DNA from 4 places in the Paenibacillus sp. Z6-24 genome. Region 1 is predicted to be linked to each of the others. Evidence: predicted binding sites of a transcription regulator. Region 1 holds the regulator's gene; each other region holds the start of a gene.
The links. Region 1 encodes Rex, which represses fermentation and respiration genes when NADH is low (regulators of the CRP and FNR family bind a similar motif). Its sites were predicted from a motif close to TTGTGAAATATTTCACAA; they were not measured.
Positions count from the first base shown of each region.

Region 2: the regulator Rex is predicted to act here: its motif matches at 3,542-3,559, upstream of M1D61_RS14385 (formate/nitrite transporter family protein).
Region 3: the regulator Rex is predicted to act here: its motif matches at 3,128-3,145, upstream of qoxA (cytochrome aa3 quinol oxidase subunit II).
Region 4: the regulator Rex is predicted to act here: its motif matches at 2,599-2,616, upstream of pflB (formate C-acetyltransferase).

Region 1 is NZ_CP096398.1:2,007,817-2,013,900, reverse strand. Features, by position in the region: gene M1D61_RS08905 (cell wall elongation regulator TseB-like domain-containing protein) at 395-931, opposite strand; gene M1D61_RS08900 (amidohydrolase) at 962-2,269, opposite strand; gene M1D61_RS08895 (redox-sensing transcriptional repressor Rex) at 2,250-2,909, opposite strand; gene dinG (ATP-dependent DNA helicase DinG) at 2,906-5,800, opposite strand.
Region 2 is NZ_CP096398.1:3,321,753-3,327,836, forward strand. Features, by position in the region: gene M1D61_RS14365 (class I SAM-dependent methyltransferase) at 1-663, opposite strand, end outside; gene M1D61_RS14370 (hypothetical protein) at 772-1,059, shown strand; gene M1D61_RS14375 (PH domain-containing protein) at 1,124-1,531, shown strand; gene M1D61_RS14380 (ribonuclease) at 1,777-2,286, opposite strand; gene M1D61_RS14385 (formate/nitrite transporter family protein) at 2,585-3,421, opposite strand; gene M1D61_RS14390 (Arc family DNA-binding protein) at 3,672-3,845, opposite strand; gene M1D61_RS14395 (hypothetical protein) at 3,983-4,267, shown strand; gene M1D61_RS14400 (hypothetical protein) at 4,253-5,041, opposite strand; gene M1D61_RS14405 (barstar family protein) at 5,126-5,404, opposite strand; gene M1D61_RS14410 (ribonuclease) at 5,723-6,084, opposite strand, start outside.
Region 3 is NZ_CP096398.1:901,083-907,166, reverse strand. Features, by position in the region: gene M1D61_RS03995 (cbb3-type cytochrome c oxidase subunit I) at 1-1,844, opposite strand, end outside; gene qoxA (cytochrome aa3 quinol oxidase subunit II) at 1,936-2,970, opposite strand; gene M1D61_RS03985 (hypothetical protein) at 3,237-3,521, opposite strand; gene M1D61_RS03980 (hypothetical protein) at 3,672-3,869, opposite strand; gene M1D61_RS03975 (GH1 family beta-glucosidase) at 3,913-5,256, opposite strand; gene M1D61_RS03970 (glycoside hydrolase family 95 protein) at 5,876-6,084, opposite strand, start outside.
Region 4 is NZ_CP096398.1:1,845,111-1,851,194, forward strand. Features, by position in the region: gene adhE (bifunctional acetaldehyde-CoA/alcohol dehydrogenase) at 1-1,565, shown strand, start outside; gene pflB (formate C-acetyltransferase) at 2,635-4,902, shown strand; gene pflA (pyruvate formate-lyase-activating protein) at 5,356-6,084, shown strand, end outside.

The sequences.
Region 1 (6,084 bases):
TCGTTTTTTTAACGGTAAGTTTAGAATATTAGCTAAAAATATCATTAGTCTGCATCTGGAAATAAATATCTTCTTTTTCCATATATGATGTGATCTAATCATTAATTAAAAAAGCTTATTACTATACTACTGCTTTTCGATCATCTGCTGCAAGTTTACCCAAGCTTTAGCCCCCTATACCGCTACACTACAGAATAGGGCAAAAACTGCAGGAAACGGTGTCCCAGTTCAAGCTGTAAGACAGAAAAAGTAATTCATAAAATCTACAAAAAAAGCGACCGTACAGGAGTTGGTACTCTCTGCGGTCGCTTTTTCTATAATTACACATACAATTAGCTCTTGTACACCCAGACCGGATCATTCATGATCCGGTCCTTGCTCTTCGTCCACTATTCTAGGTACCGATCAGAGTATTCGGCATTTCCATCGGTCCACCCAGCTTGGTGCCGTCACGGAAATTGTAGAATACATAATAATAATGATCCCCGGATTTGGCAAAAATCTGCCATGCATATTTGCCGTTGTATGAACCCGGTATGGCACGAACCACTTCAGCGCCCGGCAGATCCGTCTGTACCAGCTGCTTGGCCTGCTGAACGTTCATCGTTCCTGCTGTTTTCTCTACATGTACAGCATTGGCTCCCTGTACCGGAGTACCATCTTTGTTAAACTTGACCCAAACCATGACTTCCTGCTGCTGATCATTCTGTCCCTGTACGACCCAGTAGATCGATTTGTCATTCCAGACCGACTGGTATGTCCTTGTTAGTGACGTCAGATTCGCCTGCTTCTGGGCAATCTCCAACGCTTGCTGTTCATTGCTCCACGGCTTGGCCATAACATGCACATAGAACTGGTTCACGCACAGTACAATCAGACCTACTACCGTAATAATAATCGCTATCCACTTGCCACTTCCCAAATTTCGCAAGACACGCCATCCTTTCTGTTCAACTTCCGGTTAGCGTGTGAGCAAACCTTCAAAAGCAAGCTGTGCTTCACGGCGGATTTTCTCTTCATCCAGCGTCAGCGATACGCCATCCTTGATCAGCTGCTTGCCATCTACCCAGACATGCAGTACGTCCTTGGCACTCGCGGAATATACCGTATGAGAGATAAAGTCCGTAAACGGCAGGAAATGCGGCTGATCGATATTCAGAGAGGTAATGTCCGCTTTCATGCCTACCGCAAACACGCCTGTATTATCAAGGAATACGGATTTCGCACCATATTCGGTACCCATGCGCAAGGCTTCCAGTGCCGGTACCGCTGTAGGATCACCGGATACGCCTTTGTGAATCAGGGCTGCGAGACGCATTTCTTCGAACATATCCAGATTATTATTGCTGGCCGGTCCGTCGGTACCGAGCGATACGACTACGCCTGCACGCAGCAGATCCGGTACACGGGCTACGCCGCTCGCCAGCTTCAGGTTACTACCCGGGTTATGTGAAATGGTTGCTTTGTGGGCAGCCAGTGTCTGAATCTCTTCATCTGTCAGATGCACGGCATGTGCCAGCAGCGTCGGACGAGTGAATACACCGAGTTTCTCCAGGTGGGCTACCGGACGCAGACCGTAGTCACGTACGTTTTGCTCCACTTCAGCGATCGTCTCGGACATATGTGTATGCAGCGGCACATCGAGATCATGTGCGGCCTGAACGAATTTCTCGATAAATGCCGGCGGGCACGTATACGGCGCATGTGGAGACATCATCGTCGTAATGCGTCCGTTAGCTTGACCGTGCCAGTCGCGTACAAACTGTACCGCCTGATTCAGCTTCTCGTTTTGTTCTTCCTCCGAGCACAGACCGATAACACCGCGCATCAATACCGCTCGCATTCCCGACTGCTCGACCACTTCGGCCACGCGCTCGGAACGGTCATACATATCGAGGAAAGTAGTTGTACCGCCTTTGAGCATCTCCAGTACAGAGAGTGCTGTACCGGTATAGACATCATCACTCGTAAATTTGGCTTCCATCGGCCACATTTTCTCCTGCAGCCAGACCTGAAGGGCCAGATCGTCGCCATATCCGCGCAGCAAAGACATGGCCGCATGACCATGACTGTTAACCAGACCCGGAATGAAGAACTGGTGCCTGCCATCTACGATGGTCATTTCTTCCTGGTCAGCAGGCTCCTCCTCACCCAGATAGGTAATGATATCATTCTCGATGACCATATGGCCGTAGAGTACTGCTTTTTCTCCATGGGAAGCTGCAAATATCCCGTTTTTGATCATCCATTTACTCGGTGAGTTGTTCATTCGTCTCTAATTCCTTTCCATCTTCAAGGTAGTAGGCCAGACTAAGCAGATCGGTTGTAAAATCTGCCGTATGCACACGCACATGCGGTGGTGTCTTCAGAATAATCGGTGCAAAATTCAGAATGGCTTCGATGCCTGCTTCGATCAGCTGATCGGCAACACGCTGGGCTTCGGTATTGGGAACGGTAATGATGCCGACCCGAATATGTTTGGCTTGAACGGTCTCGGCCAGTTCATCAATCGGTTGCACAGTTAGTGTATTGATCTGTGTGCCTACCTTGGGCGTATACGAATCAAAGATCGCTACAATCTTCATCGTCTCCTGCAGATAGGCATTATAGTTGGAAAGCGCATGCCCCAGATTACCCGCTCCGATCAGCGCTACATTGATCTGCTGATCCAGTTTGAGGATATGACGGATCTTCTCGATCAGATAGGATACGTCATATCCGATTCCCTTTCGGCCAAAGTCACCGAAGTAAGCGAGATCCTTGCGAATCTGGGCCGGGTTCAGATCCAGCTTTTGCCCCAGTTCCTGCGAGGATACGGTCGGTACCTCGCGGGTGTGAAGCTCATTCAAGTATCTCAGGTAGACAGGTAATCTTCGCACGACCGCTTCTGATATTTTGTCGGATTTCATGCTTGCTCCCCCTCTTGATTTGCAGCATCCTTTTCGTTCTCACGATGGCTCAGCCATTCCGCAATACGGGGAACCATTTGCTGGGTAGGCATATGTTCCATTTTCGGACCGGGCAGCGAGTAGAGAAAATGCTTTCCGTAATACGACTCGATGACCCGGGTGTCATAAATCAGCACAATACCGCGGTCATTCGCTGTCCGGACCAGTCTGCCAAAGCCCTGTTTGAACCGGATAACTGCCTGTGGTACAGATAATTTCATAAATGGATTTTTCTTTTCTTTTTTGAGCCGTTCGCTTTTGGCTTCTACCAGCGGATGGTTTGGCGGCTGGAAAGGAAGTCGTACAATCGCCAGACAGGTCAGTGCCTCTCCGGGAATATCGACACCTTCCCAGAAGCTGCTCGTCCCTAGCAGTACGCAGGCCGGATGCTCCTGGAAGCGGCGGGTCAGCTTGGTTCGGCTGCCTCCATCCACACCCTGTCCGAATACAGCAATGTCACTCTGTGATAATTTCTCCTTCAGAGGCTCATACACCTGCTTGAGCATCCGGTAAGAAGTAAATAAGACAAGCATGCGTCCGCGCGTAGCCTCGGCAGCATCCGCCAGTGAATGGGCCAGCATGCTAACAAAATGCTCATCACCCACGCTGCCCTTGACGCTTGGGAAGTCTCTCGGGATCAATACGAGCGATTGCTCTCTATAGTTGAAAGGCGATTCCAGCATGGCGGTGTTCAGCTTGCCTTCCTGTTCGGCATCCTTTAGTCCCAGCTGCTCGATCATATACTGGAAATTTTTGTCGATCGACAGCGTCGCCGATGTCAGCACAATACTTTTCTTTTTGTCAAAGAAATGCTCCTTGAGCTGCTGGCTCACGTCGACAGGCACAGCATACATCTGAAGAGACTTGCTGCGATAGTTACCGTTGGCTTCGTACCAGTACACCGTATCCTCGCTGTCCAGCTTGATAAAGTGACGAAGATCGTCGCGTACACCGGTCAGATCCTTGAACAGTCCGGAGACATCTGTTACTAATCCGTCACTGTCCAGCACCTCGTCCGATTCCTTGATCTTGCTCATCACCTGCTCGCCTTTGCGGATAATCTGGCTGAGGCCGATATGAATCCGGTTCTCCAGCTCGGTGATCCCGGCCCATTCGTCCGGTTTCTTTTGCGGCAGCAGGCGAAGTGTGAACTGTGCAGCTTCACCGGGAGCCGCATCACTGCGCTGCGGCAGCAGGGCGAACAGCAGCTCACTGAGCTTGTCCCAGTCTTCCTTGACATCCGTCAATTCCGGGTACAGATTATCGATTGCAATGGCCCATTCCATACCGCGTTCACTGCCGGAAGATCCCAGCTGCTGACGCAAAATCGCCAGCTGGCCGGTCTTGCTGTCCTTGAACAGGCGAAGCATCGGATGAACCAATGTGAAATATTTCATGTGCATGCCCAGATGCTTACCGGCCACATCTTCCAGGTGATGGGCTTCATCAATAATCAGATGTTCATAGGCAGGCAGCAGCTGATGGCCAGCCTTGATATCCGTAAACAGCTTGGAATGATTGGTGATGACTACATCGGCTGCACCGGCTTCATGCTTGGCCCGGTGATAAAAGCATTGCCGGAACCATGGACAGGCGCGTCCAAGGCAGGAATCCGTATCGCTGGCGACCGTTTCCCAGAAATCGCCGCCCCGGTTACCCATATTCAGCTCTTCATCATCCCCGGTCTCGGTCGCTGTCAGCCAGACGATCATCTGTGCTGCAATCAGCACATCTTCCTTGGGACTCTGAAATTCCTTTGTATTTATTTTATGCTCAAATTTGCGCAGACACAAATAATGCTGGCGTCCCTTGAATACGGCAGCACGAAAAGCAAACGGAATGACCTGAGTAAGCAGCGGAACATCCCGTTCGCGCAGCTGTTCCTGCAAATTAATCGTATGCGTGCTGACCATGACTCTCTCGCTGTTTTTGACGCTATGGTAAATGGAAGGCAGCAGATAACCAAGCGACTTGCCGGTTCCTGTTCCTGCCTCGATCAGTAAATGCTTCTCATCCGTAAGCGCACGCACCACTTCATCAAACATATGATTCTGCGGCTCACGTTCTTCATAATCGGGCAGCAGCTTGCGCAGATTGTCCTTGACCTGCTCCAGGAACTCATCAAAGGAGACATCCGCAAGCGGCATGCCTTCGCGCGCTTCCTCTGCGGACGGGATATCCATCCAGTCGCCTACCTTGAGGGCCAGCTGACGGTAAAAGCGGTGCTCATCGAGATCCTGGGCAGGCTGCGCTTCACGCTGCATACGCACACCGTCAAAATACCAGCCCAGATCGCTGTCCTGGTTATCAAACAGTTCGGATAGACGCTGCACGGTAATCAGCGGCAGACCATCCAGCTCTTCGATGCATTTAAGGAACACATAAGCTGTCGCCAATGCATCGCTGTCTGCCTGATGAGGACGATCATGCTCGAACCCCAATGAACTGCTGACCATGCTGAGCTGATAGCTCGGCAGATTCGGGAAAAAAATACGCAGGAAATCCATCGTATCCAGCACTCTGCCGGTAAATGGCAAATAACCGGTACGGTCCAGCGCACGCTGCAAAAATCCCAGGTCAAAAGCTACATTATGCCCGACCAGTACGGCATCTTCCAGCAGCGGTATCATCTCCAGCATGACGTCATCCAGTTCGGGAGCATCTGCCACATCTTCATTGCGAATACCGGTGAGTCCGGTAATAAACGGAGGAATCTTGCCTCCGGGCTTAACCATGGAGCTGTATACCTGTGTAATGGTTAAATCATGATCTATAACAGCAAGACCCACCTGAATGATATCATCCGAGGACTGGGTTCCTGTTGTCTCAAAATCCAGTACGGCAAATTTCATGGATGTCTAAATCCTTTCCTTGCAGTCGTCACACCTGATGTCAAAATGTTCACCTATCAGCATACCAGAACGAGGCGGTTTTGAAAACGTGGCGAGGTGACGGGAACTGCCGCATCCTGCATACAGCCTGTACGGCTGTACGGCAATCTCTCTCCCGGCCGCCCGGGTTATCCTTTATATACATAAAAAAGGTGATACATGACGTGTTTGACAGGCACGCGGTATCACCTTGCTTAGGCGTTATGTTTCTTTTATTATACATGATTTCGCCGGGTTCGCCTACG
Region 2 (6,084 bases), 1.3 Mb from region 1:
CTGCTCCACCGCTCCCGGGATTGGTTCCGGCTCGTTGACCTGCTCAATCTGCAGTCCATGATGGATCATGCCGTTCAGCAGCGTGGACAGGGTACGGTGGTATTTGACCACATCTTCTACCACCCAGCGGGTATGACGGATGCCTTCCTCGGAGTAGTTATCCAGCGCATAGTGCAGCCGCTGACCCTGCTGGTCTTCGACCCAGCCATCCATATCAAGCTTGGCTGTCGTGATCGGATGCTCGGTGGAGAAGACCAGATGTCCTCCCGGACGCAGCCAGCGGGCAATCCGGGCCATCAGCGCCTCATAATCTTCTACATAATGAAACGCCAGTGAACTGACAATCAGGTCAAAGGATTCCGCGGCAAAATCCAATTCTTCCATTGGACCATGGATATAGCGGATCTTCGGATGTTCTGCTGCCAGACTGAGCATCCGGGCCGAGATATCCGCACCGGTCACATGGGCAGCGCCCTGGCCGATCATATAGGCAGCCAGCTGACCGGAACCGCAGCCCATATCCAGCACCTGCTTGTCCTGCAGTTCGGGCAGCATCCCCATCAGGGCAGGCTGCTCCACAAAGTCGTTATATGTAATCCCTGTACTGCGCAATCGATGATAATACTCGAAAAATTCCGGGTCATCGTAAATGTTTTGACGCATTCTGATCGCCTCCTGAGGTAGGGTCCTCTCCGGGAAATGATGGAAATTGTTGTCCAGTTCTGTTATTTTTAATGTACATCTGCACTCTTAATCTAAAGAGGTGAATCCATGAAATCCAGATTGCTGCGATTAGCGGTTATGGCCTTTGTTGCTGCGGTCGCACTAACGTTTATCTATTATAGCAGTATCCAGATGATTGAAGGTACCTATCAGGTGGTCGGTGTCACCGACAAAGGCATCGTGATCCAAAGGGGCAGCGAAGAAAGCAGTCTGCGCACCACTCCTGATATGATGGAGCTGATCCAGATGGATCATTTCTATGATATCGGGTATGAGAAAAGACCGCTGCAGGCTCCGGTCATCGATTATATTCGCCTTCATCCTTCCGGCCGCTGACGGCGGTCATCGGCGGCAGAGTTCCCGTTATCTATCTACATGACGAATGAGAGGAGTACACAAGATGCATACGTATACAAGCAAAAAAGACCGGCTCTCGGCCATTACGTTCGGTCTGCTTATTACCATTATGATCGGCCTGGCCTGCCTGAATGTATGGACCAAGCATCTGCTGACGATCATCATACCGCTGCTGGTCGTTATGTTCATCCTGTGGATATGGATCGGAACGGTCTACAAAATTGTTCAGAATAGCCTGACCATCCGCTCCGGTCCGTTCCGCTGGGATATCCCGGTACAGGATATTCATACGATACAGCCTTCACGCAAGCTCATCTCCAGCCCGGCGCTATCTCTGGAACGCCTGGAGATCAAGTACGGCACCGACAGCATTCTCATCTCCCCTGTCCAGGAAAATGATCTGATTCAGGAACTGCTGCGGATCAATCCAGCTATTCATATCAAGAAATGAAGGCGCTTCAATCCATCAGTATATCTCATAAATAAGGCGCCAGTTCAGCTAGATGGAACTGGCGCCCTTCGTATTCTTCCTGCCTTAACTTTCAGAAAGTTTCGGCAGCTGTGCAAAATTCTGTGCATTAATCCCCGCCCGATTCATAATCTTCCGCATGTGGTGCTCTTTGGCTATCTAGCGCGGCAGAGATCATAGATAATCTATCTGCTCCGGGCAGTCTCAATATCCTTTATCTCCAATGGCTACTTCATCTGCTGAAATGACTTGTAATGATTGGTCGTTTTGTAGATCAGTCCGTCGGATGAGTACAGAATCCGGTCAGCTCCGCGGAACCCGGATGTATAATTGATATCCGCTTCATGCCATTTTCGTCCGGATGCACGGGGCAGCCGTCCTTCGCGGTTGCCGAACACATCACCGCCGATGCTTTTGCCCGGTGCCACTTTATCCAGATTGCCTTTGCCGGCATCCCAGCCCAGCTGTTCGGCTTCTTTCTTCGTTATATAATTGCAGGGCAGCTCGCCATGCTGCCGTAAATAATCGGCGACACCGTCAAATGTATTGATAACCGTACAGCCAGTTTTCCCGGATGAATCAGTCGAAACGGAAGTGTTCTGCTCGCCGGACTGGGGGGCGGAACTGCTGCTTGGCCCACCGATGAGATTCAGTCCGAACCGGTCACCTGCTCCAAACAGCAGCACTACCGCGGCGATGATCAATACGATAATACTGGATAATGATTTCTTGGACATAATTCCTCCTGTGCATATATGCTGTGATTGGTGCTGTATCACGATAGGGATAACATGACAGCTCCACATCCAATTATGCTATCCCGTCCACTGTCTGTCTACAGCATCTCATAATCTATTGCACCGATATACGTCCACAGCTGTCCGCCAACATTCGTCTGCCGGATCATTCCTTTATAATAAAACAACGTACAGACCCACGTTCATATACGTGCAGTCCATACGCTGCCTGAATGATCATCTTATTTATTCCGTTATCACGCTCATCACAGTCTGCATACAGACTGCCGATGGATCGTTACACAGCGTTTTTCTGTGTGGAAGTTTCTGCTTTTACCGCATCTGTATTGGCTTTGTTCTGACGGCGAACCGGAGAAATAAACCAGTACGCCATACCCACGAATACCGCGCCACCCACGATATTGCCAAGGGTTACCGGAATCATGTTATGCATCCAGCCTGCCACAGTGATTGTATCCGGATGGCCCGGCAGCACCAGTGCTGTCGACAACAGTGTCATGTTGGCCACACTATGCTCATAACCGCTGGCGATAAATGCGTACAGACACCACCAGATCAATACCAGCTTGGAGATATCATCCTTGGCACGCGAAGCCATCCAGATTGCCAGACAGACGAGCCAGTTACACAGAATACCGCGGAAGAACAGCATCGATACAGGCAGCGACATCTTGGTGGCAGCCGCCTTGAAGATCAGATGATCCGCACCGATCTGCTGGAACAATCCTGTACCATACACGAGCAGACTCAGCACAACCGCTCCGACGAGGTTACCGATAAAGACGAGCACCCAGTTCTTGCCCAGATCCCCCATCGTCGTACGGCGAGCCAGCGTACTCATCGTGAAAAACATATTATTGCCAGTAAACAGCTCGGAACCTGCGAAAATAACGAGCGTCAGCGCAATACCAAACGACATCCCCATAACGATCGACTGCAGCGGCGAATGAATAGCCGCCAGCGGTGCACCGATCGAGAAGATTAGAATAATCCCGATCCCTACATAAGCCCCGGCCAGCATGGCAGATGCAAAATAACGCAGCACACTTTCATTCATCTTCTCTTTTTTCTTTACAGCAGCTTCTATAATATTCTGTACACCTTCAGTAAACATATCAATTCCCCCTGAAATAGCTGTTCTTGTCGAAATCTTTCACTTTTTAAATTAAAAATGAACTATTTCTTTTTTGATTATACAAATTCCTTACGTATCCCGAAGTGACATTTCTCACTTTTGTGAATTATTTCACTTTATTTATGTTGAAGATATTCAGATATCATAAATGCTGGTAAATAGAGACTGCTTATACTAAACAAAATAGCGTATAGAGAACACGCTTTATGGCGTGAATCTATACGCTATTTCATTGATCCAACAGAATTTTTCCTTTTTCACGTTCATATTCTTCTATATGCTGTTCAATTAAATATTCTATCTGCATTGCAATAGAACGCTTATTCTTCTCAGCAATAACTCTAATCTTTTCAAAGTTCTCTTCATGAAGTCTCAAAGTAAATACTTTCTTATCCGTAGCCATAATAAATTCTCCTAGAAAGTGATGTCATTATTGTATCACCATGAAGTAGTATGATATACAACCACCTTGACGTCTAAATGATGTCACTTTAGAATAAATTTATATTGTTAGGTGATGTCACTTGAAGGAGGCTTTAAATGATGGAAAGTATGGAAGAAGATTTTAATCAGTTCAAAGCGATGCGCATGGAACGTGCTGGACGACATCTGATGCTGAATTCGGAAGAGTATAAACGACTTGTTCGTGAGAGTGATCGATTTTTCACAGAATTATGTACATATGTAAAATCTGAGGGAATGCAGTTGTTAATGGATTATTGTAAAACAGTGACCCTGTTACAAGGTGCAGCAGAGTCATTAATGTATGAATCAGGACTAAATGATGGAATGCTATTATCTAATAAACTACTATTTTCTTCGTAATCTTCTAGATACATAGTTTTTATATATTCCTGTTTCCACTTGTTTATTTTTAAAAGCTAATAAAATTTCTTCAAGACATTCTATTAATTCTTTGCCATAAAAGCTTTCTGTACGAGTAGTTTCTTTTATTATATCACGATAAAACTTTGACATAGAGAATATACTGGCGATAGCAACACATACTATTACTAACATAATTGTAATTCCGAAATAATGTAACCAGTCGCTAATACCTATATTCCGATAAATGGCTGCTACAAACTGAGAACAAACTATCAGAACTAAAGAAGTTAGTAAACTCCATGTAAAATAACTTTTATTCGATTCATTTATTTTTTTATCCAGTATTGATATTAAAATCTTTATTTTTTCTGTAGAATAAAAATCTTTTTCTTTTAGTTCTTCAATAATTTTATTTTGCTGATATGCTGTAAATTCTTGATTTTTCCATCGTCCTTTAACAACTTTAATACCATAATTATCATTTAAAATCACTTTAGCTTTTTTACTTAATTTTAAAGTGGTTATAAGAATCATTAAAAAAGCTATTGCCATAACGCTCAAACATATAAGAAATATTTTATGAGTCACAAAATTAATTTCGATAAAAAAATTAGTTCCAACAAAAATTATAAAACTTATAATACTTCCAATTCCAGAAAAAAATAATAATCTTAACAACCCTATTAGTATGGAATCTAAGACTTTCATATGATCAAATATTAGTGCATGGGTAGAAAATTCTAATTTAAATTTCTCAAAAAAATCGTTCATTTATAAAACACTCCCTGCATTTTTATTACTTAAAATAGAGTTGATTTAACAAACTAACTCTTAGTACATCTCTTACTTTAAATTTTATTTACGTTCCACCACAACCCGGAACCCGATTCCTTCCTCTTCCGCTTCTTCCAGCAGGCTGCGCACCCGCTCCGCCTGGTCGCCAAGCCGCTCCTGGCTGACTTCATAGTTCGTCCAGCGCAATTCCAGCGGCAGCTCGATCATACCGGTCAGACAATCCCAGAGCGCATCGAGATTCCCCCCGTAAAATTCAGGCAGCTCCAACTTTTCCTTAAGCTGCTCGTGCAGTTCCTGAATTGTCGAGAATTCCTCTCCATTTAACCATACTGTCTTCATTTCCTGTTCCTCCCTCATTCCATTAACCGATAGTGTTCCTTCATTATGTATACGATTATAACATCACTACACCATAATCCTGCATCCTGGCAGCAGCGCCCGGTTGCAGGATTATAGGTAATGATCATGGTTACTCTCCACTGTGGTGTGAACGCTCTGTTCTCTCACCACTTTTCCAGACAGGCGGGACTCGGGCCGGATGGGCGGTCATCGTCGGTTACCGCCTATTCTCCAATTGCATTTCCATTACTATGGAAACTGTCCCATTCTGTCTTCCCAACCTGCCCAGGTCTCTATCCGGTTATCTATGTGTCTGTATTATTTCATGCGGGTGAAGCTGGCATAGTGATCGGTCGTCTTGTAGATCAGGCCGTCATTGGAGTACAGGATGCGATCCGAATTGCGGAAGCCGGATACATAGTTGATATCGGCTTCGCGCCATGTGCGTCCGCTTGCTGCCGGCAGCAGTCCTTCGCGGTTGCTGAATACGTCGCCGCCGATGCTTTTGCCTGGTGCGACTTCAGCCAGATTGCCTTTGGAGGATACCCAGCCGAGAGCGCTGGCCTGGGATTTGGTAATGAAATTGCATGGCAGCTTTCCGTTAGCGGACAGATAGTTGGCTACACCGGTAAAGGTATTGATGATCGTACAGCTGGCCGCAGAAGCCTTTTCTGCCTGCA
Region 3 (6,084 bases), 1.1 Mb from region 1:
ACCCAATGGAAGGTGAATCCAAAACCAGCAATGAAGAAGAACGTAGAAAATACAATCGGTATACCCGAATTACTAGGCATGTGAATTGGTTCGTATTTCGGCTTCGCATCTTTCTTAGGAAGCTTGCCGGCAGCACGACGCTGCTTTTCAACCCAGAGTGGATCTCTGCTGTCCACAACCGGTGTAATTGCAAAGTTGTACTCTGGTGCCGGGGATGGAATCGTCCATTCCAGCGTATGAGCATCCCAGATATCGCCTGTTGTATCTTTCTCGCGATACTTGAAGCTGTAAGCAATCTGGATCGCCTGGAAGATAAATGCAATACCCATCAGGTATGCACCAACAGTGGATACCACGTTAAGCGGTCCCCAGCCGGTATCCCAGTCGAACGTACTTACACGACGAGTCATACCCATCAGACCAAGCAGATATTGCGGCATGAAACATACGTAGAAACCGATGTTCCAGAACCAGAAGGACCATCTGCCCAATGTCTCGTTCAGCTTGAAGCCGAACATTTTTGGCCACCAGTAGTACATACCGGCGAAGTAACCAAACACGACACCACCGATCAGAACCTGGTGGAAGTGGGCAATCAGGAAGTAACTGTTGTGATACTGGAAGTCAGCAGGCGCAACGGCCAGCAGAACCCCTGTCATACCACCGACGATAAAGGCCGGGATAAAGGCAACCGTCCACAGCATCGGCAGATCGAAGCGAATTCGACCACGATACATCGTAAACAGCCAGTTAAAGATTTTAACCCCTGTCGGAATCGCAATCAGCATCGTCGAAATCGCAAAGAATGCGTTGACGTCTGCACCGGAACCCATTGTGAAGAAATGGTGAGCCCAGGTGAAGAAGGATACGAAGGCGATGATCATCATGGCGAAGACCATGGATGTGTAACCGAACAGTTTTTTACGGGAGAATACGCTGACGATCTCGGAGAAAATACCGAACGCCGGCAAAATAACAATGTATACCTCAGGGTGACCCCACATCCAGATCAAGTTGATATACATCATCGGGTTACCGCCGCCATCGAGCGTGAAGAAGTGTCCTCCTCCAAAGCGGTCAAGGAACAGCAATGCCAGTGTAACAGTCAAAATTGGGAATGCAAAAATAATGATTACACAAGTTGCAAATACCGACCATGTGAACATCGGCATTTTCATCATTGTCATGCCTGGTGCACGCATTTTGATGATCGTTACCAGGAAGTTGATACCTGTTGCCAGGGAACCGATACCGGAGATCTGAATACCCCAGATATAGAAGTTCTGTCCAGGCCCTGGATTAAATTGAAGTTCCGAGAGCGGCGGATAACTCAGCCAGCCCGCATCCGGTGAACCACCGATTACGAACGACAGGTTAAACAGCATCGCACCCAGGAAGAACAGCCAGAAGCTGAGTGAGTTCAGGAATGGGAATGCGACGTCGCGCGCACCAATCTGAAGAGGTACAACGACGTTAAACAAACCGAACATAAATGGCATTGCCATAAAGAGGATCATAACTACGCCGTGCGTAGTAAATACCTGGTTATAATGTTCGGGATGCAAAAATTCAAAATTCGGAATAGCCAGCTGTGTCCGCATCATGAGAGCATCCACACCGCCGCGGAACATCATGATGATCGCAGCGAGGATGTACATGATACCGATTTTTTTATGATCGACGGTTGTCAACCAGTTACGCCATAACCATTTCCATTTCTTGAAATAGGTTAGTCCCGCAACGATCGCAATCGTCACCAATGCGATGGATACGTCTGCACCGTAAATCAGCGGGTCACCGGTGACAAAAAATTCTGATGCAAACTGTTTAATATTCTCGAGCATCGGGGAGCTCCTTTCACTGTCTTTATGCGTTCCGCTTACCGGTACACTGCTTCACAATCAACAGCATATCAGCAGCGGAACCTGATCGAACCTAGTTGCTTGAGCCTTCCTGAGTGTCTGTACCCAGTCCGTCATGCTCATTGTTGGATTTGGTATCCGTACCCATATCGCTTTGACCCTGTTCACTTTCCTTCTCATTGATTTCCGTCTGAGGAGTCGTGTGAGTCGCGCGGTTGCTGTTGTCAGCCAGACCGCCAGGCAGATATTTGGTTACGAGTTGTTGGAACAAATTGTCCGGGAAAGAGGAGAATGACTGCTTGTCCGCTGTTCCTGGAATAGCCAGTGACTGGTAAGTTTCCATCGTCATTGGTTTGGATTCCGATTTGATTTTGTCCACCCATGCACGATAATCCGCATCGGACACAGCGTTCACATCAAATCTCATATCGGCAAAGTGCTCACCGCTAAAGTTCGCTCCTGAACCGAAATAGGTTCCCGGATGATCGGCCTGCATGTACAGGGTCATCGCCATACCGGACATCGTGTAAATCTGGCCGGCCAGCTGCGGTACCCAGAAGGAGTTCATCGGCGCGTCGGACGTCAGTTCAAAACGAATAGGTGTGTCTTCCGGAATTGTCACGGAGTTTACAGTGGCAATATTTTCTTCCGGGTTAAAGAACACCCATTTCCAATCCAGAGAAACGACCTGGATCGTAACTGGTTCCTTCTCGGACTTAAGTGCCACGGAAGGCTCCAGAGCATACGTGTAACGAACCGTTACGACAGCCAGAATAAAGATAACGACGATCGGAATGCCCCACCAGATGGTTTCAAGCAAATTGTTGTGGCTGAAATCCGGATCGTACTTGGCCTTTCTGCCTGGCTTGTCACGATACCTCCATACAATAATAAAAGCAATTATTGTCGTCGGCACGATAACGATTGCCGTCAGAATCGTAGAAATGACGATTAAGTCCCGCTGTCCTTCTGCAATAGGTCCTTTCGGGTTAAGAACGAAATAGTTGCCTGTACCGGCAAACAACGCCCAAACCGTCAGGGCCAGTGACAGAACGGTCACAATCAGAACAACCCATTTCATAAGGCGCGAACCTGGTTTTTTGCTCATCTTGATCCCCTTTCTCACATAACGCTTATGACGTTCATAATATTGAAACCACACATTTCTATGTTAACACTAAGTGTGCTTTTTGCGTATCCATAGAAGGTGTAAATTTCGGTTTTTTTTAGCTTGTTAACAAATCTGTCAATTTATTAGCAAACGGAAGTGAATGTTTTCACATTATTTAAAGATTAACATATTTTTACTCCGTAAAAAAGCCCCTTCAAGAACAAATTCTCAAAGGAGCCACTATTTAATTGTAAGCCGCACCGTTAATCTTCCTTGATTCCTTCTTTGCCTTCATCGCTGCGTGCCTGCATGGAGCCGAAGGATTTACCAATGAAGTAAATAAAAGTTGCTGCCACGAGACAGCCGATTCCGCCCATCAATCCCATATTGTTGTCATTGAACGGTTGGAGATTGAAAATAATCAGGAAGACACCTACTGCGCAAATCACCCATGATACGATTGTCAGTGCTCTGCTCATCGCGTAAGTATTATGTCTTGGTGAATGATTACGGGGCGAATTGGAATGCCCTTTGGTCTTGGTAGCCATATGTTCCACTCCCCTTTCATGATTGTGATTCTGATTCGTCTACCGGTTGAATTATTGATGGTATCGTTCGGGTGACGTTAGCATGATATAGAGCTTATTACCACAAAAGCATGGGTTTGATTCGCTTCGGCTTCTTTTCCTTTAAAATAATTAATAATCCAGCCGCATCAGGGAGTTATTACGGCAGAGGTACAGATGGTCAGCCAATCCGGCGCAAATGACTCTCATGCTTACTGGGATGGCCACCGCCTTTGCAACCAAAAGGAAAAGCCAGCGTTCCAGAACCGAGCAGATGGCCCGATCAGCAGAACGCTGGCTTTTATACGGGACAAAATGAATTGTCTCCATAATGAATAACTTCTATTAAAAAATCTAAATGGTATGGATACGATCAGCGCGTCTCCATCCAGTTGTTGCGGACGACATTCTGGTACCAATAGTAGCTTTCTTTGGGCGTGCGCTCCAGGGTGCGGAAATCGACATGGATCAGTCCGAAGCGCATCCGGTAGCCTTCTGCCCACTCAAAGTTATCCATGAGTGACCAGGCCATATAGCCTTTGAGCGCAATGCCATCATTGATTATCCGGTGCACCTGGGCGATATGCTGCTGCAAATACTGGACGCGCAGCGTATCATTGACTGCCCCGTCTACCGGACCGTCGTTGACACAGGCGCCATTTTCGGTAATGTAGATATCGACATTGCCGTACTTTTGCAAATAATGCAGTACATCATACAGACCTGTCGCATCGATCGGCCAGCCGATATCGGTCTTGAACAGTCCCATATCCACCTCTTCACTCTGCAAATAACCCGCTTCCGGATGATAGCGATTTACCGAAGGATGATAGTAGTTAATGCCAAGCAGATCGATCGGCTGGGCAATGATCTCCATGTCTCCGTCCTGTATCGGCGGCTTGGCGCCTGCCTGCAGGAACCACTCATACAGGGAGTCCGGGTAGCTGCCTTTGTAGATCGGATCGAGGAACCAGTCTGCATACACTTCAATATTTCGGTTGCAGGCCGCGCGGTCTTCGGGGCTTTTGCTGTACGGAACCGCCCAGGCAACGTTCGGTGCAATACCAATCTGGCCTTCCAGCTGCATATCACGGAACATTTTGACCGAGTGACCGTGTGCGACCAGCAGATGGTGACCCACATTTAGGGCAATCTGCAGATCCTGGTTGCCCGGTGCATGCTTGCCCTCCAGGTTGGACAGGAATGCAATGCACCACGGTTCATTGAAAGTGAGCCAGAACTTAATTTTACCGGAAAATTCGCGGAACATGACTTCGGCATATTTGACAAAAGCATCGATTGTACGCCGATTTTCCCAGCCGCCCACATCCTGCAGTGCCTGCGGAAGATCCCAGTGGTACAGCGTACAGAATGGCTCAATGCCCGCATCCAGCAGACAATCGACAAACCGGTGATAAAAATCAATGCCTTCCTGATTGATCTCACCGTCTCCATCTGGAATGATCCGTGACCAGGCTACCGAGAAGCGGTATGTCTGGATACCCAGCTCTTTCATCAGCAGGATATCTTCTTCATAGCGATGATAGCTGTCACAGGCAATATTGCCGTTATGTCCATCAAATACTTTGCCCGGTGTATGGGCAAACGTATCCCAGATCGACAGACCGCGTCCGCCTTCCTGATAAGCGCCCTCGATCTGGTAAGCGGCTGTAGCGGTACCCCACATAAAGTCTTTGGGAAATTGGAAAATGGTCATGATTGGTTGCCTCCTGTATAGTGGTTGGTTGAAAAGGCTTCATTTGTGTATCCGGCGTTCATACGGCCGGGATCGATCCATTCGTATGCGTTTACATTATAGTTTAGCGGTGAGCCCTGTAAAAGGATGTAACTTATGTTTCATGGTGCGCAAATTCAAGGATTTTTGAGTGACGAATATGCGCAAGGTGGGATGGTGGGGGCAGCATCCACTTCAGAGCAGTAAGATATTTTGCTGCGCAAAAGTCACTTCTCATTGAACCCCGCGTTTCAATTGCCAAACGCTTAAAGCAGTAAGATATTTTGCTGCGCAAAAATCACTTCTCATTGAACCCCGCGTTTCAATTGCCAAACGCTTAAAGCAGTAAGATATTTTGCTGCGCAAAAATCACTTCTCATTGAACCCCGCGTTTCAATTGCCAAACGCTTAAAGGTCGTCCGTTGCTCTTATTTCCTTTCTTGCGTTCCCTGCTGGGTCATCATTGGTGGTTCTGTGCATACTGGATACCCAGTTGTAGGGTGGCAATTTTACAGGCTTACAGACTTATCAAGTTTACGTGTCTGCCATTTATATACATATAGTGGAAATACGATATGCATCTTCAGGCTGTGGACTGCAGTTACAGCTCGGAGGCCTGTAAGATATAGCATTGGCCCGCTTGCAGGGATAGGTTTAGTCGGTGTTGCCCGTTGCTATTGGTAACAGTGAGCACCGGGGAAGCTGCTTTTTCATTGGCCGGCACGCTTCCTGCTCCGATGGATGCTGCAGAGATGGTCTCTGTCAGGATTAATGGTACCGGGGACAGCAGGCTGCATGTATGGTCACGAT
Region 4 (6,084 bases), 160 kb from region 1:
GTCCTGTACTGGCTTGTTATAGAGTGAAAAATGCAGAACAAGGTATCGAGCGTGCGGCACAAGTTGTTGAGTTCGGCGGTATGGGTCACTCTTCGGCTATCCATTCCAACAACGATGAAGTGATTCAGAAGTTCGCAGATCGTCTTCAAACCGGACGTATTATCGTGAATTCGCCTTCGACACATGGCGCTATCGGTGACATTTACAATACGAACCTGCCTTCCCTGACACTGGGCTGCGGATCGTATGGACGTAACTCGACTTCTTCCAATGTAACAGCAGTGAATCTGATTAATGTGAAAAGGGTGGCGCGTCGTACCGTGAATATGCAATGGTTCAAGATTCCTTCCAAAGTATACTTTGAAAAAGGTTCGACTCAATATCTTGCCAAAATGCCGAACATCAGCCGTGTTATTATCGTAACCGACCCAATGATGGTACAGCTGGGCTATGTGGAAAAAGTAGAACATTACCTGCGTCAACGTCAGACTCCGGTAGCGATCGAAGTATTCTCCGACGTAGAACCGGATCCATCGACCACGACTGTAGAACGCGGCCGTCAAATGATGGAACGCTTCCAGCCGGACTGCATTATCGCACTGGGCGGCGGATCACCAATGGATGCTGCCAAAGGCATGTGGCTGTTCTACGAATACCCTGATGTGGAATTCGATAACCTGAAACAAAAATTCATGGATATCCGCAAACGGATCTACAAATACCCGCATCTGGGACAAAAAGCACAGTTCGTCGCTATCCCAACCACTTCGGGTACAGGTTCGGAAGTAACATCGTTTGCGGTTATCACGGATAAAGAAAAAGGTAACACCAAATATCCTCTGGCCGACTACGAGCTGACTCCGGACGTAGCGATTGTAGATCCTGAGTTCGTCTACTCCCTGCCGCGTGTAGCTGTAGCAGATACCGGTATGGACGTACTGACTCATGCGATTGAAGCGTATGTCTCCAATATGGCCAATGACTACACTGATGGTCTGGCAATCAAAGCGATCCAGCTGGTGTTCCAATACCTGGAGCAATCGGCACTGCAAGGTGACAAACTGGCACGTGAGAAAATGCATAATGCTTCGACAATAGCCGGTATGGCCTTTGCCAATGCGTTCCTGGGCATTAACCACAGTCTGGCTCACAAATGGGGCGGTCAATACCATACAGCACACGGACGTACCAATGCGATCCTGATGCCGCATGTTATCCGTTACAATGCGAAGAAACCAACCAAATTCGCATCGTTCCCTAAATACTCGCACTTCATCGCTGACGAACGTTACGCTGAAATCGCCCGTATCCTGGGACTGCCAGCGCGTACTACCGAAGAAGGCGTAACCAGCCTGATCAACGCCATCCGTGACCTGAACCGCAAACTGGGTATCCCGGAATCGTTTGAAGCACTGGGCTTTGATGCGAAAGACTTTGAAGCACATGTTGATTACCTGGCTGACCGTGCGTTTGAAGACCAATGTACAACTGCCAACCCTAAAATGCCGCTGGTCACCGAACTGGCTGATGTATACCGTAACGCTTTCTACGGTAAATTCGAGTAAGGCTACAAATGTATAGCAAGAAAGTTATAATAGCAAGTAAGTAGTTTTACCAAGGCAGCATACAACCATACAACGTAGTTTTATGATCATCGGGATTGCTTCCATCGGCTGCTGTATGCAGGGGGTGGAAGCAATTCTTTTATTATCGATGTGATTGCGTACCATTTGCTGTAGCTGTAACTACCAGTGTGCTTGGGCTATGTGCTCATTTTAATGGGAAGAATGTTGTGGGTTGGCTGGGAAGGGAGACAGCAGGCGCTCCGGTAAGGGATTCTCCTTCCGGCCTCCGTTCTTAAATGTCGGCTTGAAAGAGAATCCCCTTACCTCCGCTGCGTGCACTTGCTTCATTTTCAGTTCAGCTGCTTAATGTTTAGCCTGTCTGATTACAATCAAGAATTAGAAGCACCGAAAGATGATTAGTGGAGAAAACAGCTACTTGTACGCTGATCAAGCCTAAACTGTAACAAAATACTGTTCAACTTACGAATTATACGAGACCAAGGCGCTGTATACAAAATTAGCTGATTGCCTGCAACATAAATGATGCAATATGCACGGAACGCAAGAAAGGAAATAAGAGCAACCGACGACATTTAAGCCTGGAGATCCTCATCTTCTTCCACCACTAAAGGATCTTCAGGCTTAACCGGAGGAGGGGCCCTTATTCCTTTCTGGAGTGGTTGATGCCCTAATCCGCAAATCATCATTTGCTTTAAATTGGATTCACATCAATTTGAACAGTCCAAACTTACAGCAACTGTATCTTTAATCCATTGTCATCTGTATTGATAATCGGAAGAAGCTTGGAATAAAACATAACTGTATTGTCCTGAATCCGCTTAATCCGACTAGTAAGCTGTTATATATTTTGAGAAATGCTGTATCAATGACAGAAAGTGATAAAAATCATAATTAGCATCTTATTTTGTGATATATATCACATCTTGAAACAGCTCTGTCCGTCATAATAAAGACATAGCCGGAGCACAAGTAACCGGCGTCATGTTTAGTCAAGGCATAGCCATAAAATAATTTGTGATTAAATTCACAAGTATTGGAGGGATTATCAATGTCGGTAATCGAAAGAAACGTAATGGACCAGTCACAACAGGATGCATGGAGAGGTTTTAACAAAGGCAAATGGACCAACCATGTGGACACTAAAAACTTTATTGATGAGAATATCAACCCTTACCTTGGAAATGAATCATTCCTGGCAGGCCCTACTCAAAATACAAATGACCTCTGGAAAATCGTATCCCAGCTGTCCAAAGAAGAACGTGAAAGAGGCGGCGTATGGGACGTTGACGTGAACACACCGGGATCAATCGTATCCCATGGTCCTGGTTATCTGGACAAAGACAAAGAACAGATTGTCGGCGTACAAACCGACGAGCCGTTTAAACGCTCCATTCAGCCTTATGGCGGTATCCGAATGGTCATCGATGCTTGTAAAGCTTATGGCTTTGAAGTTCCACAATCGATCGTGGATACATTCACCAACATCCGCAAAACACATAATCAAGGTGTATTCGATGCCTACACAGCCGAGATTCGTGCAGCCCGCAAATCCGGTATCGTAACCGGTCTGCCGGATGCTTATGGCCGCGGTCGTATCATTGGCGACTATCGCCGGGTAGCACTGTACGGTGTAGACTTCCTGATGAAACAAAAACAGAAAGAGCATGATCAGACAATTGGCGAAGGCATGGATGAATCCACAATCCGCCTGCGCGAAGAAATCAGCGAACAGTATCGTGCACTGAATGAACTGAAACAAATGGCTGCTGCTCACGGTATGGATATTTCCAAACCGGCTCAAAACGCCAAAGAAGCTTTCCAATGGTTGTACTTCGGTTATCTGGCTGCTGTCAAAGAACAAAACGGTGCAGCCATGTCTCTTGGACGCGTATCTTCTTTCCTGGATATTTACATCCAGCGCGATCTGCAGGAAGGCACACTGAATGAAGAGCAAGCTCAGGAACTGGTTGACCATTTTGTAATGAAACTTCGTATCGTCAAATTCCTGCGCACACCGGATTACAACGAACTGTTCAGTGGTGACCCAACATGGGTAACCGAGTCTATCGGTGGTATGGCTGTAGACGGAACGACAAGAGTAACGAAGAGCAGTTTCCGCTTCCTGCATACCTTGTACAATCTGGGACCTGCACCGGAACCGAACCTGACTGTTCTCTGGTCCGAAAAACTGCCGGAAGGCTTCAAAAAATACTGTGCCAAAGTATCGATCGAGACCAGCTCCATCCAGTATGAAAATGATGATCTGATGCGGCCATTCTACGGCGATGATTATGGTATTGCCTGCTGTGTATCCGCAATGCGTATCGGTAAACAAATGCAGTTCTTTGGTGCCCGTGCCAACCTGGCCAAAACACTTCTGTATGCAATTAATGGTGGTAAAGACGAGAAATCCGGTGCTCAGGTAGGTCCTGAATTCCCTGCCATCACCTCCGAATATCTGGACTATGATGAAGTTATCGCACGCTACAAACCAATGATGCAGTGGCTGTCCAAAGTGTATATGGATGCACTGAACATCATTCACTATATGCATGACAAATACAGCTACGAACGTATTGAAATGGCACTGCATGACCGTGACATTCTGCGTACAATGGCCTGTGGTATCGCCGGTCTGTCGGTAGCAGCTGACTCCCTGAGCGCAATCAAGTATGCCAAAGTCAAACCAATCCGCAACGAACAGGGTATTGCTGTAGACTTTGAAATTGAAGGCGACTTCCCTTGCTATGGTAACAATGATGACCGTGTTGACCAGATTGCCGTTGAACTGGTAGAGACATTTATGGGCATGATTCGCCAGCACAAAACGTATCGTGAAGCTGTACCGACTCAATCCGTACTGACGATCACTTCCAACGTGGTATATGGCAAGAAAACAGGTACTACACCAGACGGACGTAAAGCCGGCGAACCATTTGCACCAGGTGCGAACCCAATGCACGGTCGTGACAAAAAAGGTGCCCTGGCATCCCTGAGTTCTGTTGCCAAACTGCCTTATGAACACAGCCTGGATGGTATCTCCAACACCTTCTCCATCGTGCCAAAAGCACTCGGCAAAGAAGAAGAGATCCGCAAAGCCAACCTGGTAGCTATGCTGGACGGATACTTCGGCAGCGACGCTCACCATCTGAACGTCAACGTCTTCGATCGTGAACAGCTGATCGACGCCATGGATCACCCGGAAAACTACCCACAACTGACCATCCGCGTATCCGGATATGCCGTTAACTTCATTAAGCTGACCCGCGAACAACAGCTCGATGTCATCAACCGCACATTCCATAACGCAATGTAATAAAAAGTAAAAACCAATCATCAGCAAATTCAAAGAAAATCGAAGCAATCCTTAAGCAAAAGCAATTAATGAACATTTTCTTCAAAGTGTATTAAATCTTATTTAATACCAGTTCAATATTTGCAACTAAAACAAGGTACTGTTCCAAGCAAAAGCTTGGACAGTACCATCATCTAAAAAATGTATTCAAATTACCGCACCAATGCTTGCCAACCGCATTTCTTTTAGAAATTAAATGGTCTCCTTGCACAGAGCGAAGAAGGAGATGGAATTGCTCTGACGCCGCCTTTGTGCCAGGATATCGACTGCTTCAGCAGTCATTCCAGATATCCTTCCACAACAAGCGGCAGAAGAGCAATCCATTCCTTCTGAGCGGTGCATCTACAGGGCAAATTTAATTTCTAACATAAAAGCAATGGCAAATCACACCACAAGGAAAGGGGCTGAATGATCATGGTAACAGGCCGTGTTCACTCGCTGGAAACATTCGGTACTGTCGATGGTCCAGGTATTCGTTTCGTACTATTTATGCAGGGGTGTCTGATGAAATGCCAGTATTGTCATAATCCCGATACCTGGAATCTGGACGGAGGCAAGGTGATGCAGCTGGAAGAAGTATTGGCTGAGATCGAACCTTATCTCAATTACTACCGCAGCTCTGGCGGCGGACTCACCGTATCGGGCGGCGAACCGACACTTCAGGCTCCTTTTGTTAAAGCATTGTTCAAAGCGGTAAAAGAACGCTGGAATCTTCATACTACTCTGGACAGCAACGGCTACAATGATGGGGAAAAGATTCACGAACTGCTGGAAGTTACGGATCTGGTTATGCTGGATCTGAAGCATATCAATAATGAAAAGCATCGAAAACTGACCGGAGTATCCAATGAGCGTACGCTGAAACTGGCACAGTGGTTATCGGATCATGATCGCAAAATGTGGATACGACATGTATTTGTACCCGGCATTCATGATGCAGAAGAAGATCTGATTGCACTGGGCGAATTTATCGCTACTCTCAAAGGGGTAGAAAAATTTGAGATCCTTCCTTATCATCAGATGGGCATCTACAAATGGGAGTCGCTGGGCCGCATCTATCCGCTGGATGGCGTGCCTTCCCCGACTGACGAAGAAGTAGAACGTGCCTATCGGCTGATCGAACAAGGACGCCGCCAGGCGACC